DNA from 3 places in the Streptomyces sp. DSM 42067 genome. Region 3 is predicted to be linked to each of the others. Evidence: predicted binding sites of a transcription regulator. Region 3 holds the regulator's gene; each other region holds the start of a gene.
The links. The regulator HrcA, encoded in region 3, represses chaperone genes, less so after heat shock. The targets are predictions, from matches to a motif close to TTNGCACTCNGNNNNNCNGAGTGCNAA.
Positions count from the first base shown of each region.

Region 1 (5,176 bases), 1.1 Mb from region 3:
CTGCGAGCTCGGCGCCCAGCGGGCGGTCGTACATCGCCTTGACCAGGTCCACGCCGGGCTCGGTGAGCAGCGGGCCCACGATGCCCGAGACGAAGTCCGCGGAGAACTCCTTCAGGTCCGCGTCGACGAAGGCCACGATGTCGCCGCTGGTCACGAGCAGCGAACGCCACAGGACCTCGCCCTTGCCGGGGAGCGCGGGTATGCGCGGGAGGATCTCGTCGCGGTGGACGACACGGGCGCCGGCGGCCGTGGCGACCTCCGCCGTACGGTCCGTCGAACCGGAATCGATCACGACGAGCTCATCGACGAGGGGCACGGCCCGGGTCATCAACTCGCGGCGGATCACCGCGACGATCTCGCCGACCGTCTTCTCCTCGTTGAGGGCGGGCAGCACGACGCTCACCGACTGCCCTGTGGCGCGCTTCGCCGCGATCAGCTGACGGAGCGGACGGTCGGTCACCGACCAGGAGCGCGTGCTCAGCCAGCGCTCGACTTCATCCAGCACGTTCTGGTGCCCCCTTACTGGGACCACCGGGGCCCGTCACTGGGACGGCCCCCTGTGATCCATCTCGCGGTTCGGACGACTAGCTCAACTGTCCTGGCCTTCGGTTACAGTCTTGAACAACGCGGATGACCATCGCATGTCGGGGGTCATGGCGCGAACAAACGCTCCGGGACCCGCACGGCCCGGCGCCATACCGCTCATCCAGAGGGGCAGAGGGATACGGCCCGTTGAAGCCCCGGCAACCCTCCAGCCGGTTCTCGTATCGATCACTGTTGATCATTTCCGCGAGGCCCCGGCTAGGGAAGGTGCCAAATCCGTCTCGCGGCGAAGTGCGCCGCGAGGAAGATGAGGAGAAAGGGCCTCGCCTCCATGGCTGCGCAGACTGTTGCCACCAACGACACCACCGCCGTCGACAACGCCGACGCCGTAGACCTCGGCCCCGCCTCGGCCCTGTCCTGTCGCGAATGCGGCGAGCGCTTCCCGCTCGGCCCGATCTTCGCCTGCGAGATCTGTTTCGGCCCGCTCGAAGTCGCATACGACCTCCCGACCGGTGACCCCGAGGCCCTGCGCAAGCAGATCGAGGCCGGCCCCGACAACCTGTGGCGGTACGCACCGCTGCTGCCCGTCCCCGCGGACGTGGCCACCAAGCCGAACCTGAACCCCGGCTGGACCAAGCTCGTCAAGGCCGACAACCTCGCCCGTGAACTCGGCGTCACCGGCGGCCTGTTCATCAAGGACGACTCCGGCAACCCGACGCACTCCTTCAAGGACCGCGTCGTCGCCCAGGCCATCGAGGCCGCCCGCGCCTTCGGCTTCACCACGCTCTCCTGCTCCTCGACGGGCAACCTGGCCGGCGCCGTCGGCGCCGCCGCAGCCCGCGCCGGCTTCCGCTCCTGCGTGTTCATCCCGCACGACCTCGAGCAGGGCAAGGTCGTCATGGCCGCGGTCTACGGCGGCGAGCTGGTCGGCATCGAGGGCACCTACGACGACGTCAACCGCTTCTGCTCCGAGCTCATCGGAGACCCGCTGGGCGAGGGCTGGGGCTTCGTCAACGTCAACCTCCGGCCGTACTACGGCGAGGGCTCCAAGACCCTCGCGTACGAGATCTGCGAGCAGCTCGGCTGGCAGATCCCGGACCAGCTGGTGATCCCGATCGCCTCAGGATCGCAGCTCACGAAGATCGACAAGGGTCTGCAGGAGCTGATCAAGCTCGGCCTCGTCGAGGACAAGCCGTACAAGATCTTCGGCGCTCAGGCGGAGGGCTGCTCCCCGGTGTCGACGGCCTTCAAGGCCGGCCACGACGTCGTGAAGCCGCAGAAGCCGGACACCATCGCCAAGTCCCTCGCCATCGGCAACCCGGCCGACGGACCCTACGTCCTGGACATCGCCCGCCGCACCGGCGGCGCCGTCGAGGACGTGAACGACGAGCAGATCGTCGACGCGATCAAGCTGCTGGCCCGTACGGAGGGCATCTTCGCCGAGACGGCGGGCGGCGTGACCGTCGGCGTCACGCGCAAGCTGATCGAGAACGGCGTCCTGGACCCGTCGCTGACCACGGTCGTCCTCAACACGGGCGACGGCCTCAAGACGCTGGACGCCGTCGCGCCGACCACGGGCCCGACCGCGACGATCCGCCCGAACCTCGACGCCTTCCGCGAGGCCGGCCTGGCCTGAAGGCAGCAGGCGATGGGGGAGGGTGGGCACAACCGACCACCGGCCTGCGCCTGATCAGCTCCCGTATCCACAACCCGCTCTCCCACCGAAGGTGAACCGCATGAGCGTCAACGTCCGCATCCCGACGATCCTCCGCACCTACACGGGCGGCCAGGCCGAGGTCACGGCGGAGGGCGCGACCCTCGCCGAGGTCATCGAGTCCCTGGAGAAGAACCACCCGGGCATCGCCGCGCGCGTACTCGACGACCAGGGCAAGCTGCGCCGCTTCGTCAACGTGTACGTCAACGATGACGACGTCCGCTTCGAGGACGGCCTGGGGACCGCCACGCCGGACGGCGCCGGTGTCTCGATCATCCCGGCCGTCGCCGGAGGCTGACGATCGAGCACGGTGCGGGCGGCTGCTGAGCCGTACCACCCGTATGCCGGCCGCTCGTATGCCGGGCCCCCGTATGCCGGTTCGGCATATCGCACACTGCGTCACCAGAATTGCCCCCTCCGCGAGAGAAGCGGAGGGGGCAATTCTGCATGGTTGAGCGCGGTACAGTTGGGGAACTCGGTTCGCCGTTCTTGTCCGGTGCATATGACTTCACGCCCGGTGGCCGATGAGAAGTAGCCAAAGTGCACCATTCTTTTGCGCCTTACATTCCTTTTGCCGGGCCCGACTTGCCCTGAGTCCTGGCGGATCCTCCGCAAATTTCCGATCGTGCGTGCCCGGATTTCTCGTCCGATTGACCTGTTGCAGACGGCAGTTGGACAGATACATTCAGCCGCGGTCGACGCGTTCCGGCGCACACCCCCAACCGTTGGGGGGTGAGGTCTGACCCGGGTCCGCGAAGTGCGGTCCTGTGCAAGGGCCAGTAATAGGGGAGTTAGGCATGGCTCAGGGCACCGTCAAGTGGTTCAACGCGGAGAAGGGGTACGGCTTCATCGCGGTCGACGGTGGTGCGGATGTATTCGTCCACTACAGCGCGATTCAGATGGACGGCTACCGCACCCTTGAAGAGGGCCAGCGGGTCGAGTTCGAGATCTCGCAGGGTCAGAAGGGGCCGCAGGCGGATATGGTCCGTTTGGCCGGCTGAAGCGCCGACCGACTGCAGCGACGTTCGCGGAGGGCCCGTATCCCGGTGGGGGTACGGGCCCTCCGGTGTGCCCGCGGGCCCCCGGGGGGTGGCGCACCCCTACAGGCGCTTGCACTCGAGGGGGGCGAGTGCTAATCATTGGCGTTAGCACTCTGAAGGTGAGAGTGACAATGAAGGACCGGGTCGGTGAGGCCCGCAGGCCGGGTGGGGCAAGGAACCACGAGGCATGCAGGCCGTCCGTCGCGGGCGCCAGCGCGGTCCGGAGAAATCCACCCCAGTCCGGGAGGACCACTTCACATGGCCAAGATCATCGCGTTCGACGAGGAGGCACGGCGCGGTCTCGAGCGCGGGATGAACCAGCTCGCCGACGCCGTCAAGGTCACCCTTGGCCCCAAGGGTCGCAACGTCGTCCTCGAGAAGAAGTGGGGCGCCCCCACGATCACCAACGATGGTGTGTCCATCGCCAAGGAGATCGAGCTCGAGGACCCGTACGAGAAGATCGGCGCCGAGCTGGTCAAGGAGGTCGCGAAGAAGACGGACGACGTCGCCGGTGACGGTACGACGACCGCGACCGTCCTCGCCCAGGCGCTCGTCCGCGAGGGCCTGCGCAACGTCGCCGCCGGCGCCAACCCGATGGCCCTGAAGCGCGGTATCGAGAAGGCCGTCGAGGCCGTCTCCGCCGCTCTGCTCGAGCAGGCCAAGGACGTGGAGACCAAGGAGCAGATCGCTTCGACCGCCTCCATCTCCGCCGCCGACACCCAGATCGGCGAGCTCATCGCCGAGGCCATGGACAAGGTCGGCAAGGAAGGCGTCATCACCGTCGAGGAGTCCCAGACCTTCGGTCTGGAGCTCGAGCTCACCGAGGGTATGCGCTTCGACAAGGGCTACATCTCGGCGTACTTCGCCACCGACATGGAGCGTATGGAGGCCGTCCTCGACGACCCGTACATCCTGATCGCCAACTCCAAGATCTCTTCGGTCAAGGACCTGCTGCCGCTCCTCGAGAAGGTCATGCAGTCCGGCAAGCCGCTGCTGATCATCGCCGAGGACGTCGAGGGCGAGGCCCTGTCGACCCTGGTCGTCAACAAGATCCGCGGCACCTTCAAGTCCGTCGCCGTCAAGGCCCCGGGCTTCGGTGACCGCCGCAAGGCCATGCTCGGCGACATCGCCATCCTCACGGGCGGCGAGGTCATCTCCGAGGAGGTCGGCCTCAAGCTGGAGAACGCGACCCTGGACCTCCTGGGCCGCGCCCGCAAGGTCGTCATCACCAAGGACGAGACCACCATCGTCGACGGTGCCGGCTCCGCCGACCAGGTCGCGGGCCGCGTGAACCAGATCCGCGCCGAGATCGAGAACTCGGACTCGGACTACGACCGCGAGAAGCTCCAGGAGCGCCTGGCGAAGCTGGCCGGCGGCGTGGCCGTCATCAAGGCCGGTGCCGCCACCGAGGTCGAGCTCAAGGAGCGCAAGCACCGCATCGAGGACGCCGTCCGCAACGCGAAGGCGGCCGTCGAGGAGGGCATCGTCGCCGGTGGTGGCGTGGCTCTCATCCAGGCATCCGCTGTCTTCGAGAAGCTCGAGCTCGACGGTGACGAGGCGACCGGCGCCAACGCCGTGAAGCTGGCCCTGGAGGCCCCGCTCAAGCAGATCGCCGTCAACGGTGGTCTCGAGGGCGGCGTCGTCGTGGAGAAGGTCCGCAACCTGACGGTCGGCCACGGCCTGAACGCCGCGACCGGCGAGTACGTCGACATGATCGCCGAGGGCATCATCGACCCGGCCAAGGTGACCCGCTCTGCCCTGCAGAACGCGGCCTCCATCGCCGCGCTGTTCCTCACCACCGAGGCCGTCATCGCCGACAAGCCGGAGAAGGCCGCGGCCCCGGCCGGCGGCGGTATGCCGGGCGGTGACATGGACTTCT
Region 1 covers NZ_CM147706.1:4,395,341-4,400,516, reverse strand. The annotation lists gene ACSMXV_RS20185 (glucosyl-3-phosphoglycerate synthase) at 1-505, opposite strand, end outside; SAM riboswitch class I at 700-857, shown strand; gene thrC (threonine synthase) at 875-2,179, shown strand; gene ACSMXV_RS20175 (ubiquitin-like small modifier protein 1) at 2,280-2,555, shown strand; gene ACSMXV_RS20170 (cold-shock protein) at 3,055-3,258, shown strand; gene groL (chaperonin GroEL) at 3,556-5,176, shown strand, end outside.
Region 1: groL (chaperonin GroEL) is a predicted target of HrcA. The motif match lies at 3,403-3,429, and genes of this name have one in related genera.

Region 2 (5,176 bases), 2.1 Mb from region 3:
CCGACCTTGATCACGCACACGCCGCCGGCCAGCTTCGCGAGGCGCTCCTGGAGCTTCTCGCGGTCCCAGTCGGAGTCGGTGTTCTCGATCTCGGCCTTGATCTGGTTGACGCGGCCCGCGACGTCCTCGGACTTGCCGCCGCCGTCGACGATGGTGGTGTCGTCCTTGGTGACGGTCACGCGGCGGGCGCTGCCCAGCACCTCGAGGCCGACCTGGTCGAGCTTGAGGCCGACCTCCTCGGCGACGACCTGGGCGCCGGTGAGGACCGCCATGTCCTGCAGCATCGCCTTGCGGCGGTCGCCGAAGCCGGGGGCCTTCACCGCGACGGCGTTGAAGGTGCCGCGGATCTTGTTCACGACGAGGGTCGACAGGGCCTCGCCCTCGACGTCCTCGGCGATGATCAGCAGCGGCTTGGAGGAGCCGGCCTGGATGACCTTCTCCAGCAGCGGCAGCAGGTCCTGGATGGAGGCGATCTTGCCCTGGTTGATGAGGATGTACGGGTCGTCGAGGACGGCCTCCATACGCTCCTGGTCGGACACCATGTACGGCGACAGGTAGCCCTTGTCGAAGGCCATGCCCTCGGTGAAGTCCAGCTCCAGACCGAAGGTGTTGGACTCCTCGACGGTGATGACACCGTCCTTGCCGACCTTGTCCATCGCCTCGGCGATGAGCTCGCCGACCTGCTGGTCCTGGGCGGACAGCGCGGCGACGGCGGCGATGTCGGACTTCTCGTCGATCGGACGGGCGGTGGCGAGGAGCTCCTCGGAGACCGCGGCGACGGCCGCGTCGATGCCCTTCTTCAGGGCGGCCGGGGAAGCACCGGCGGCGACGTTGCGCAGACCCTCCTTGACGAGGGCCTGGGCCAGCACGGTGGCGGTGGTGGTGCCGTCACCCGCGATGTCGTTGGTCTTGGTCGCCACCTCCTTCACCAGCTGGGCGCCGAGGTTCTCGTACGGGTCGTCGATCTCGACCTCACGGGCGATCGTGACACCGTCGTTGGTGATGGTGGGCGCGCCGAACTTCTTGTCGATGACGACGTTGCGGCCCTTGGGGCCGATCGTCACCTTGACCGTGTCGGCAAGCTTGTTGACGCCGCGCTCGAGGGCGCGACGGGCGTCCTCGTCGAACTTCAGGATCTTCGCCATGGGAGCGGTTCAGCCCTCTCGGAACTCGGTTTAAAGAACTGCGCCCCTCGCCGCCCGGCTTCAGCGGGGTGACCAGGGGCGCAGCTCACAAAGCAAATCTGCGGTGAATTACTTCTCGATGATCGCGAGGACGTCGCGAGCCGAGAGGACGAGGTACTCCTCGCCGTTGTACTTCACCTCGGTGCCGCCGTACTTGCTGTACAGCACGATGTCGCCGGTCTTGACGTCGAGCGGAAGGCGCTCGCCGTTCTCGAAGCGGCCCGGGCCCACGGCCAGGACGACGCCCTCCTGGGGCTTCTCCTTGGCGGTGTCCGGGATGACCAGGCCAGAGGCGGTGGTCTGCTCGGCGTCGAGCGGCTGGACCACAATGCGGTCCTCAAGCGGCTTGATGGCAACCTTGGAGCTGGTGGTCGTCACGATCCGACCTCCCCCTTCGGAGATCTCACGGGGTTAACTGTCTGAGGTGGCGACCAGGTCGATCCGTCGTCGCGGGTGCCGGACCTGCCCGTCGCTATTGGCACTCTCCAGGGGGGAGTGCCAGGGCCGAGACTATGACCGCGATTAGCACTCGGTCAAGCGGAGTGCCAACGCGGCGCAGACAACACCGCGAATCGCCCGCACGGGCTGGTTACGGGACGTTTGTACGAATACGGCGTACGAAGCGGCCGCGCCCGGTTCGGTGTCGCCCGCGTCAGAGGTAGTCCTCCAGCCTGGCCACCGCGTATCCCTTGGCGGTGATCACCTTCATGACATGCCGGATCATGTCGGGCATCGCGCCGTTCCAGTCCTCGCGACCCCGGAAGTGGGTGAGGATGATGTCGCCGGGGTGGAGGTCGCGGTCCCATTCGCGCCAGTCCATGTGGTCCGGGAAGGCCTCGGCGTTCCACAACGGAACGGCCTTGATGCCGCAGGACTTGGCGGCACGCAGCGTGTCCCGGTTGTAGTTGCCGAAGGGCGGACGGAACACGGTGGGACGTGAGCCGTACTCCTTCTCGATGACGTCCTGCATGCCGCAGATCTCGCGCCGCTGCTCGGCGTAGGAGAGGCCGGGCAGATAGGGGTGGTTGAGGGTGTGGTTGTTCAGCGTGACGCCGCGCTCCTGCATCTTCCTGAAGTAGCCGTAGTCCTCCTTCACGAGGTAGTCGCTGAGGAAGGCGGTATACGGAATCTTCAGCTCGCTCATCATCCTCAGCAGCGCCGGGTCCTTCTCGGCCCCGTCATCGATGGTGAGGAAGACGACCTTGTCCTTGGTCGGGACGGTCGTGAAGACGGGCGGCAGGCCCTCGCCGTCCGTGACCTCGAAGCCCTCGCGGGTCTCGATACCCGGTTTGACGGAGGGCGGGGCGGGGGCGGGCAGCGGGGGCCCGGACAGCCCCCAGCGCTTAGCGGCGGCGACCCGGGCGGCCTGCGAGTCGCGCAGCTCCTGCGCGTACTCGTCGAGGGCGCGGGCGGGAGGGGCCTGAAGGGGCTGGGCCCCGCCGGGCCCCGAGCCGGGACCGGGGCCCGGTCGGGAAACGGCGCCCGAGCGGGAACCGGAAGCTGAGCCGGAGTCGCCGCAGCCCGAGGCGATCACGGCGACGGCGGCTACGGCGAGACAGACCTGACGCAGCCCAGTGCCGGGAATCTTGTCTTTTTGTCGCATTTGCCGCATGGCGCCGCATCCTTTCAGCGGCGGACGCCCGGAATGGGCTGACACCGCCGCCGGGCGCGCATCGTCCACCGGCTGGCCCACAATGGGCCGGTGAACGACCGTGCTCGCGCTGCCTCCGCCGCCTCCGACGTCTCCGCCTTCTCCGCACTGCTCACCGAAGAGGGCCGCGCCCTCCTCGACGAGGTGCGCGACATCGACCCGGCGCAGGAGCTGGCCGTCGCCACGCGGCTGCGCCGTGAGCACCCCGCCGCGCTGGTTTCGGCGGCCATCGGGCAGGCCCGGCTGCGGCAGCGGGCCGCGGCGAAGTTCGGCGCGGCGGACGCCGGCCGGATGTTCTTCACCCCGAACGGCGTGGAGCAGGCGACCCGCGCGTCGGTCGCGGCGTACCGCGCGGGCCGGTTCGCCGACCTCGGCGTCCGCAGCGTCGCCGACCTGTGCTGCGGGGTGGGCGGCGACGCGATCGCGCTGGCCCGCGCGGGCATCTCGGTGCTGGCCGTCGACCGGGACCCGCTGACGTGCGCGGTCGCCCGCGCGAATGCCGGGGCGCTCGGCCTCGACGGCCTGATCGAGGTGCGGGAAGCCGATGTCACGGAGGTGGACACGGGGTCGTACGACGCGGTGTTCGTGGATCCCGCACGGCGCGGCGGGAGAGGCCGCGTGTTCGACCCCGAGGCGTACTCGCCGCCGCTCTCCTGGGCCGTCGGAGCGGCCCGCACGGCGCCCCGCGCCGCGTTGAAGATCGCGCCGGGCATCCCTCACGAGACGATCCCCGCCGACGCCGGGGCCGAGTGGATCTCGGACCACGGGGACGTCAAGGAGGCGGTGCTGTGGTTCGGCACCGAGCCCGGAACGGTCCGGGCGACGCTGCTGCCCGGCCCGCGCTCGCTGGTGGGCCGCGGACTGCCCGATCCGGAGGTACGGCCCGTCGGCCGCTATCTCTACGAACCGGACGGCGCCGTGATCCGCGCGCATCTGGTCGCCGAAGTCGCCCAGGACGTCGGCGGAGGCCTGATCGACGAGACCATCGCGTACGTCACCGCGGACGACCTGCGCCCCACCTCGTACGCCACCGCCTACGAGATCACCGACCGGCTTCCCTTCAACGTGAAGAGGCTGAAGGCGCTGCTTCGGGAACGCGAGGTCGGGATCCTGACCGTCAAGAAGCGGGGGTCCGCCGTCGAACCGGAGGAGCTGCGGCGCAAGGTGAGGCCGCAGGGGCCGAACTCGGCGACGGTCTTCCTCACACGGGTGGCCGGAGCGCCGACCATGCTGATCGGGCGGCCGGCGGCGGCCGCGTAGCGCTGCTCCGCTCGCCCAGTCGACGGCCGCCGCCGTCCCCCGGCCCGTCTCTCCCCCGTCAGGGCTCCTCGATGTCCCGTCAGGGCTCCTCGATCTCCCGGACCTCGCAGGTCACCGTCCAGTACTCCTCGTGGACCTTCAGGAAGCGCTTGGTCCACTCGACGGCCTCCGCCATGTCCTTGGCCTGGACGATCGAGTAGCCGCCGATGACCTCCTTGGACTCGGTGAACGGGCCGTCGGTGACGGACAGCTGTCCGCCCTCCCAGCGCACGCGGGTGCCCTGTGCGGTCGGCCTGAGGCCCGCGGTGTCGAGGAGCACTCCGGCCTTGGTCATCTCCTCGATCAGCTCGCCCATGCGCTGCATGAGGGCCTCGCTCGGGCCCTCGGCGGGCGGGTTGTTCTCATCGATACGGATCATCGACAGATAACGCGGCATGATCGTCTCCCATCGCTCGGGGGCGGGGTCCGTCCCCGCCTCTCACCCGTGCGTCGATCGGGGGACACGTGAATCGACACCGGGCGGGAAATTCTTCGAGGAATTCTCCGGACGGGCCGACGGCGGCCTCACCGCCACGGCGGCCTCAGCGCAGCGACGCCCACAGCTCGCTCGCCTCCGGCTCGTCCGCCACCACCCGGTTGGCGTCGTAGGGGGCCGTCACGACCGGCATGGTCACCGTCGTCAGATCGTCGGCGGAGATGCCGCTCAGCGCGTCCGCCAGGCCCATCAGCTCGCCGAGCGAGTCGAGTCCCGTGTCCGTCGTGAGGCTTCCCGTGACGGCGTCGGTCACCTCGTACAGGCGGGTGGGACTGGTCAGGAGGTTGCTCGCCGTCGCCTCTTCGAGCATCGCCTTGATCAGCTGCTGCTGGAGGCCGATGCGCCCGAGGTCGCTGCCATCCCCTATGCCGTGCCGGGTCCGGGCGAGCGCAAGGGCCTCGGTGCCGTCGAGGTGGTGCGTGCCGGCGTCGAGGTGGAGTTGGCTCTTGTCGTCGTCGATGTCCTCCTCCGTGGTGACCGTCACCCCGCCGAGCGTGTCCACCAGGTCCGCGAAACCGGCGAAGTCGATCTCGATGTAGTGGTCCA
Region 2 covers NZ_CM147706.1:5,451,378-5,456,553, reverse strand. The annotation lists gene groL (chaperonin GroEL) at 1-1,145, opposite strand, end outside; gene groES (co-chaperone GroES) at 1,254-1,562, opposite strand; gene ACSMXV_RS25100 (polysaccharide deacetylase family protein) at 1,837-2,796, opposite strand; gene ACSMXV_RS25095 (THUMP-like domain-containing protein) at 2,887-4,095, shown strand; gene ACSMXV_RS25090 (YciI family protein) at 4,175-4,531, opposite strand; gene ACSMXV_RS25085 (LCP family protein) at 4,677-5,176, opposite strand, start outside.
Region 2: groES (co-chaperone GroES) is a predicted target of HrcA. The motif match lies at 1,707-1,733, and genes of this name have one in related genera.

Region 3 (5,176 bases):
ATGCCGCGCCCGTGCAGCGGAATCGACTGCCCGGACTGCGTACCGGGCCGGATGTCGACCTCCTCGAGCCCGTCCAGCGTCTCCAGCGGCACCTTTGTGCCGAGCGCGGCGGCCGTCATCGGGATGGTGACCGTGCAGTGCAGATCGTCGCCGCGCCGCTGGAAGACCGCGTGCGGCAGCTCGTGGATCTCGACGTACAGATCACCGGCCGGTCCGCCGCCGGGCCCGACCTCGCCCTCACCGGCGAGCTGGATCCGCGTGCCGTTGTCGACACCGGCGGGGATCTTCACGGTCAGGGTCCGCCGCGAGCGCACACGCCCGTCGCCCGCGCACTCAGGGCAGGGGGTGGGCACGACCGTGCCGAAGCCCTGGCACTGCGGGCACGGCCGCGAGGTCATGACCTGGCCGAGGAAGGACCGCGTGACCTGCGACACCTCACCGCGGCCGCGGCACATGTCACACGTCTGCGCCGAGGTGCCAGGGGCGGCACCCTCGCCGTTGCACGTGTTGCACACCACGGCCGTGTCGACCTGGATGTCCTTGGTGGTCCCGAACGCCGCCTCGTCCAGCTCGACCTCGAGCCGGATCATCGCGTCCTGCCCGCGCCGCGTACGCGACCGCGGGCCCCGCTGGGACGCCGTACCGAAGAAGGCGTCCATGATGTCCGAGAAGTTGCCGAAGCCACCGGCGCCGAAGCCGCCCGCGCCCGCGCCGCCGCTCGCCGAGAGCGGGTCGCCGCCGAGGTCGTAGACCTGCTTCTTCTGCGGGTCCGACAGCACCTCGTAGGCGGCGTTGATCTCCTTGAAGCGCTCCTGCGTCTTCGGATCAGGGTTGACGTCCGGGTGCAGCTCGCGAGCGAGCCGCCGGAAGGCCTTCTTGATCTCGTCCTGGGACGCGTCGCGGCGCACGCCGAGTACGGCGTAGTAGTCCGTGGCCACTTACGACTCCGCCAGGATCTGTCCGACGTAACGTGCCACTGCGCGTACTGCTCCCATCGTTCCCGGGTAGTCCATGCGGGTCGGGCCGACCACGCCGAGCTTGGCGACTGCCTCGCCGCCCGAACCGTAGCCCACCGACACCACAGACGTGGAGTTGAGCCCCTCATGGGCGATCTCGTGACCGATCCGTACGGTCATGCCCGGATCCTTGGCCTCGCCGAGCAGCTTGAGGAGCACGACCTGCTCCTCCAGCGCCTCGAGCACCGGCCGGATCGTGAGGGGGAAGTCATGTGCGAAGCGGGTGAGATTGGCGGTTCCGCCGATCATCAGCCGCTCCTCGGTCTCCTCGACCAGGGTCTCGAGCAATGTCGAGAGCACGGTCGAGACGGTGCCGCGGTCCTCGGTCTCGAAGGCCTCCGGCAGATCCTGCACGAGCTGCGGCACATCGGTGAAGCGACGGCCGACCACCCGGCTGTTGAGCCGCGCCCGCAGATCGGCGAGCGAGGTCTCACCGAAGGGGGCGGGGCAGTCGACCATGCGCTGCTCGACACGGCCGGTGTCCGTGATCAGTACGAGCATCAGCCGGGCCGGAGCCATGGACAGCAGCTCCACATGGCGCACCGTCGACCGTGTGAGCGACGGATACTGCACCACCGCGACCTGCCGGGTCAGCTGCGCGAGCAGCCGCACCGTGCGTGCCACGACGTCGTCGAGGTCGACGGCGCCGTCGAGGAAGTTCTGGATGGCCCGGCGCTCGGGCGGGGTCATCGGCTTGACGCCCGCGAGCTTGTCGACGAAGAGGCGGTACCCCTTGTCCGTGGGGATGCGCCCGGCACTGGTGTGCGGCTGGGCGATATAGCCCTCCTCCTCCAGCACCGCCATGTCGTTGCGCACGGTCGCCGGGGAGACGCCGAGGCTGTGCCGCTCCGTGAGCGCCTTGGAGCCGACCGGCTCCTCGGTGCCGACATAGTCCTGGACGATGGCGCGCAGCACTTCCAGCCTGCGTTCACTGAGCATCCGCGCACACCTCCAGCTTGTGTCGTCCCGCGTCGTCCCCGCGACCTCTCGCCTGGCACTCACTGTGCGCGAGTGCCAGCCTTCCCGGGCCAAGTGTACGGCCGGTAGGTATGGCCCCGGCAAGGGCGGTCACACGTCAGGGCCGCCGATATGTGCGGTCTGGGCTGCGGTGTCGTGCCGCGCCGGGCCGCGGGGACTAGCGTCGCCGGTAGGAAACGGACTGCGGATGTGACTGCCCGGTCATGGGGATCATGGCGGATGTGACATGGGGGACGTGATGAACATGACGTGGGGGACCTGATGGACGTGGCGTGGGGAACACAGGGCTGGGAGGGGTTGTCGCCCCGGGTGGGTCGGCGCCGGCTGCCGGTGTGGGACTGCACGGTCGGCCTGGTCGTGGGCGAGGGGGCGGCGCTCATGGTCGACGCCGGGTCGAGCCTGCGGGAGGGCGCCGAGTTGCGCCGGGAGGCGCAGCAGCTCCTGGGCGGCGACGACCGGCGCGTGACGCATCTCGCGCTGACGCATCCGCACTTCGACCATGTGCTGGGCGCGGCAGCGTTCGCGGGGGTGGAGGTGTACGGCGCGGTGGGGCTCGACTGGGTCTTCTCGGCGGGCCGGAAGGATCTGCTGGCCGACGCGGTACGGCACGGACTCGCCCCGGCGGACGCGGCGGAGGCCGCGGATCTTCTCGTCGCGCCGCGTCACCGGGTGAGCGGCGAGTGGACGCTCGACCTGGGCGGCGGCCACCAGGCGCTGCTGGCGAATGTGGGCCCGGGCCACACAGGACACGACATGGCGGTCCTCGTCCCCGCCACCGCCACGACCCCCGAGATCGTCTTCTGCGGAGACCTCGTCGAGGAGTCCGGCGAACCCCAGGCGGGTCCGGACGCGGTCCCGTCCCACTGGCCCGCCGCCGTGGACCGGCTGCTCAGCCTGGGCGGCGAGGACGCGGTCTACGTACCCGGCCATGGAGCCGCGGTGAATGCGGCCTTTGTCCGGGCGCAACGCGATCAGCTGGCGGCCCGGTTCGGCGTGTCGTAGTCACGGCCCGCGCCTTCTCCCTATCGTCATCCGAATGCGCCAGTACACTCCGGACCTGACCCCACCCTGGAAGAAGCCGAAGGCGGCACCGGAAGTCCCGGCGGAACCGGGACTCGTCGTCGAGGAGCCTGGGACCGGCTTCTGCGGCGCGGTGATCCGCTGCGAGGCGGGCACGGTCACGCTGGAGGACCGCTTCGGCAAGCACCGGGTGTTTCCGCTCGAGCCCCGCGGGTTCCTGCTGGAGGGCAAGGTGGTGACCCTCGTCCGCCCCTCCGGAGCGACGCCGGTGCGTCCCACCCGTACGGCCTCCGGTTCGGTCGCGGTGCCGGGCGCGCGGGCCCGGGTTGCGCGTGCCGGGCGGATCTACGTCGAGGGCCGCCACGACGCCGAACTGGTCGAGAAGGTGTGGGGCGACGACCTGCGCATCGAGGGCGTGGTCGTCGAGTATCTGGAGGGCGTCGACGACCTCCCATCGATCGTCGCGGACTTCGCTCCCGGCCCGGACGCCCGCCTCGGGGTCCTGGTGGACCACCTGGTCCCGGGCACGAAGGAGTCCCGCATCGCGGAGTCGGTCACCAGTGAGTACGCGCTGGTGGTGGGCCACCCCTACATCGACGTGTGGGAGGCGGTGAAGCCGTCTGCGGTGGGCATCCGGGCGTGGCCGACGGTGCCGCGGGGGCAGGACTGGAAGACGGGGGTGTGCCGGGCGCTGGGGTGGGCGGAGAACACGGGGGCGGCGTGGGGTCGGATTCTGGGGTGTGTGCGGTCGTACAGGGACCTGGAACCGGAACTCCTCGGGCGGGTGGAGGAGTTGATCGACTTCGTCACGGACGAGAGTGACGCTTGACCCCCGGGTAGGTGTCGAATTCGCTCGTGTCCAGTTCGATGCCGAGCATTTCCAGCGGAAGAGGGTCACCGAACTTCGTGACCCGCTGTGCTCGGTAGTCGGCCTCCTCACCCTTGCCGACGGGCTCGGTGAGCAGGACGCAGTGGGCCACGATCGGGTCGATGATCAGGTACGCGGGCACCGTGCCCGCGGCGTAGATCAAGCGCTTGATCCCGTAGTCACGGTCGACACTAGTTTTGGAAACGACCTCGACCACCAACGTGATCAACCGGGACGGCAGCAGGCGCCCCGAGTCCGGGCTGATGGCACGCTCCACCACTACCAGGTCCGGTACGGGCTCACTGGCCTCGTCGATGATGTCGATGTCCTGGGTCTGGAGCCGTTCCCAACGCTTACGCGGGATCTGGTCCTGCACATCAGCGACGATTCGGTTGTGAACCAGATCGGGGCTGACCATCATCACGATTTCCCCCCGGAGAAGCTCAACCTTGACACCCTCGGGGGGCTCGAACTCCTCAAAGAACTTCGTCATCCCGCGCTCGTCCACAGCGGTCATCTCCGTGCCCTCTACTTCCTGCCGCCGTGCGTACGGCGGCAGCTTGGGGACAGCGTAGGCAGCGCCACCTGAGTCCGCACCGGTTCACTCCGGGGAGTGATCAGTCCACCAGATCCCTGACCACCGCGTCCGCGAGCAGCCGCCCGCGCAGGGTGAGCACGGCGCGCCCGTTGTCGTAAGGACCCGTCTCCAGGAGCCCGTCCCTTACGGCCCGCTCGGCCGCCTCCCGCCCCGCCGGGGCAAGGATGTCCAACGGACACCCCTCACGAAGCCTCAGCTCCAACAGAACCCGCTCGACCCGCCGGTCCTCCTCGGAGAGGACCTCGCGTCCGGCCCCGGGCGACCGCCCCTCCACCAGAGACGCCGCATACGCCCCGGGGTGCTTGACGTTCCACCACCGCACCCCGCCCACATGGCTGTGCGCCCCGGGCCCGGCGCCCCACCAGTCGGCGCCGCGCCAGTACAGCTCGTTGTGGAGGCACCGCCCGGCCTCCGACGTGGCCCAGTTGGAGACCTCGTACCACTCGAAGCCGGCCCCGGAAAGTGCCTCCTCCGCGATCAGATAGCGGTCCGCGTGCACGTCGTCGTCGGTCATCGGGATCTCGCCGCGGCGGATCCGGCGGGCGAGCTGGGTGCCCTCCTCGACGATCAGCGCGTACGCCGAGACGTGGTCGGGTCCGGCGCCGATGGCCGCGTCGAGTGAGGCACGCCAGTCGTCGTCGGACTCCCCCGGTGTGCCGTAGATCAGGTCGAGGTTGACGTGGTCGAAGCCCGCCG
Region 3 covers NZ_CM147706.1:3,315,463-3,320,638, forward strand. The annotation lists gene dnaJ (molecular chaperone DnaJ) at 1-938, opposite strand, end outside; gene hrcA (heat-inducible transcriptional repressor HrcA) at 939-1,955, opposite strand; gene ACSMXV_RS15470 (MBL fold metallo-hydrolase) at 2,256-2,996, shown strand; gene ACSMXV_RS15475 (DUF3097 domain-containing protein) at 3,031-3,843, shown strand; gene ACSMXV_RS15480 (Uma2 family endonuclease) at 3,821-4,399, opposite strand; gene hemW (radical SAM family heme chaperone HemW) at 4,500-5,176, opposite strand, start outside.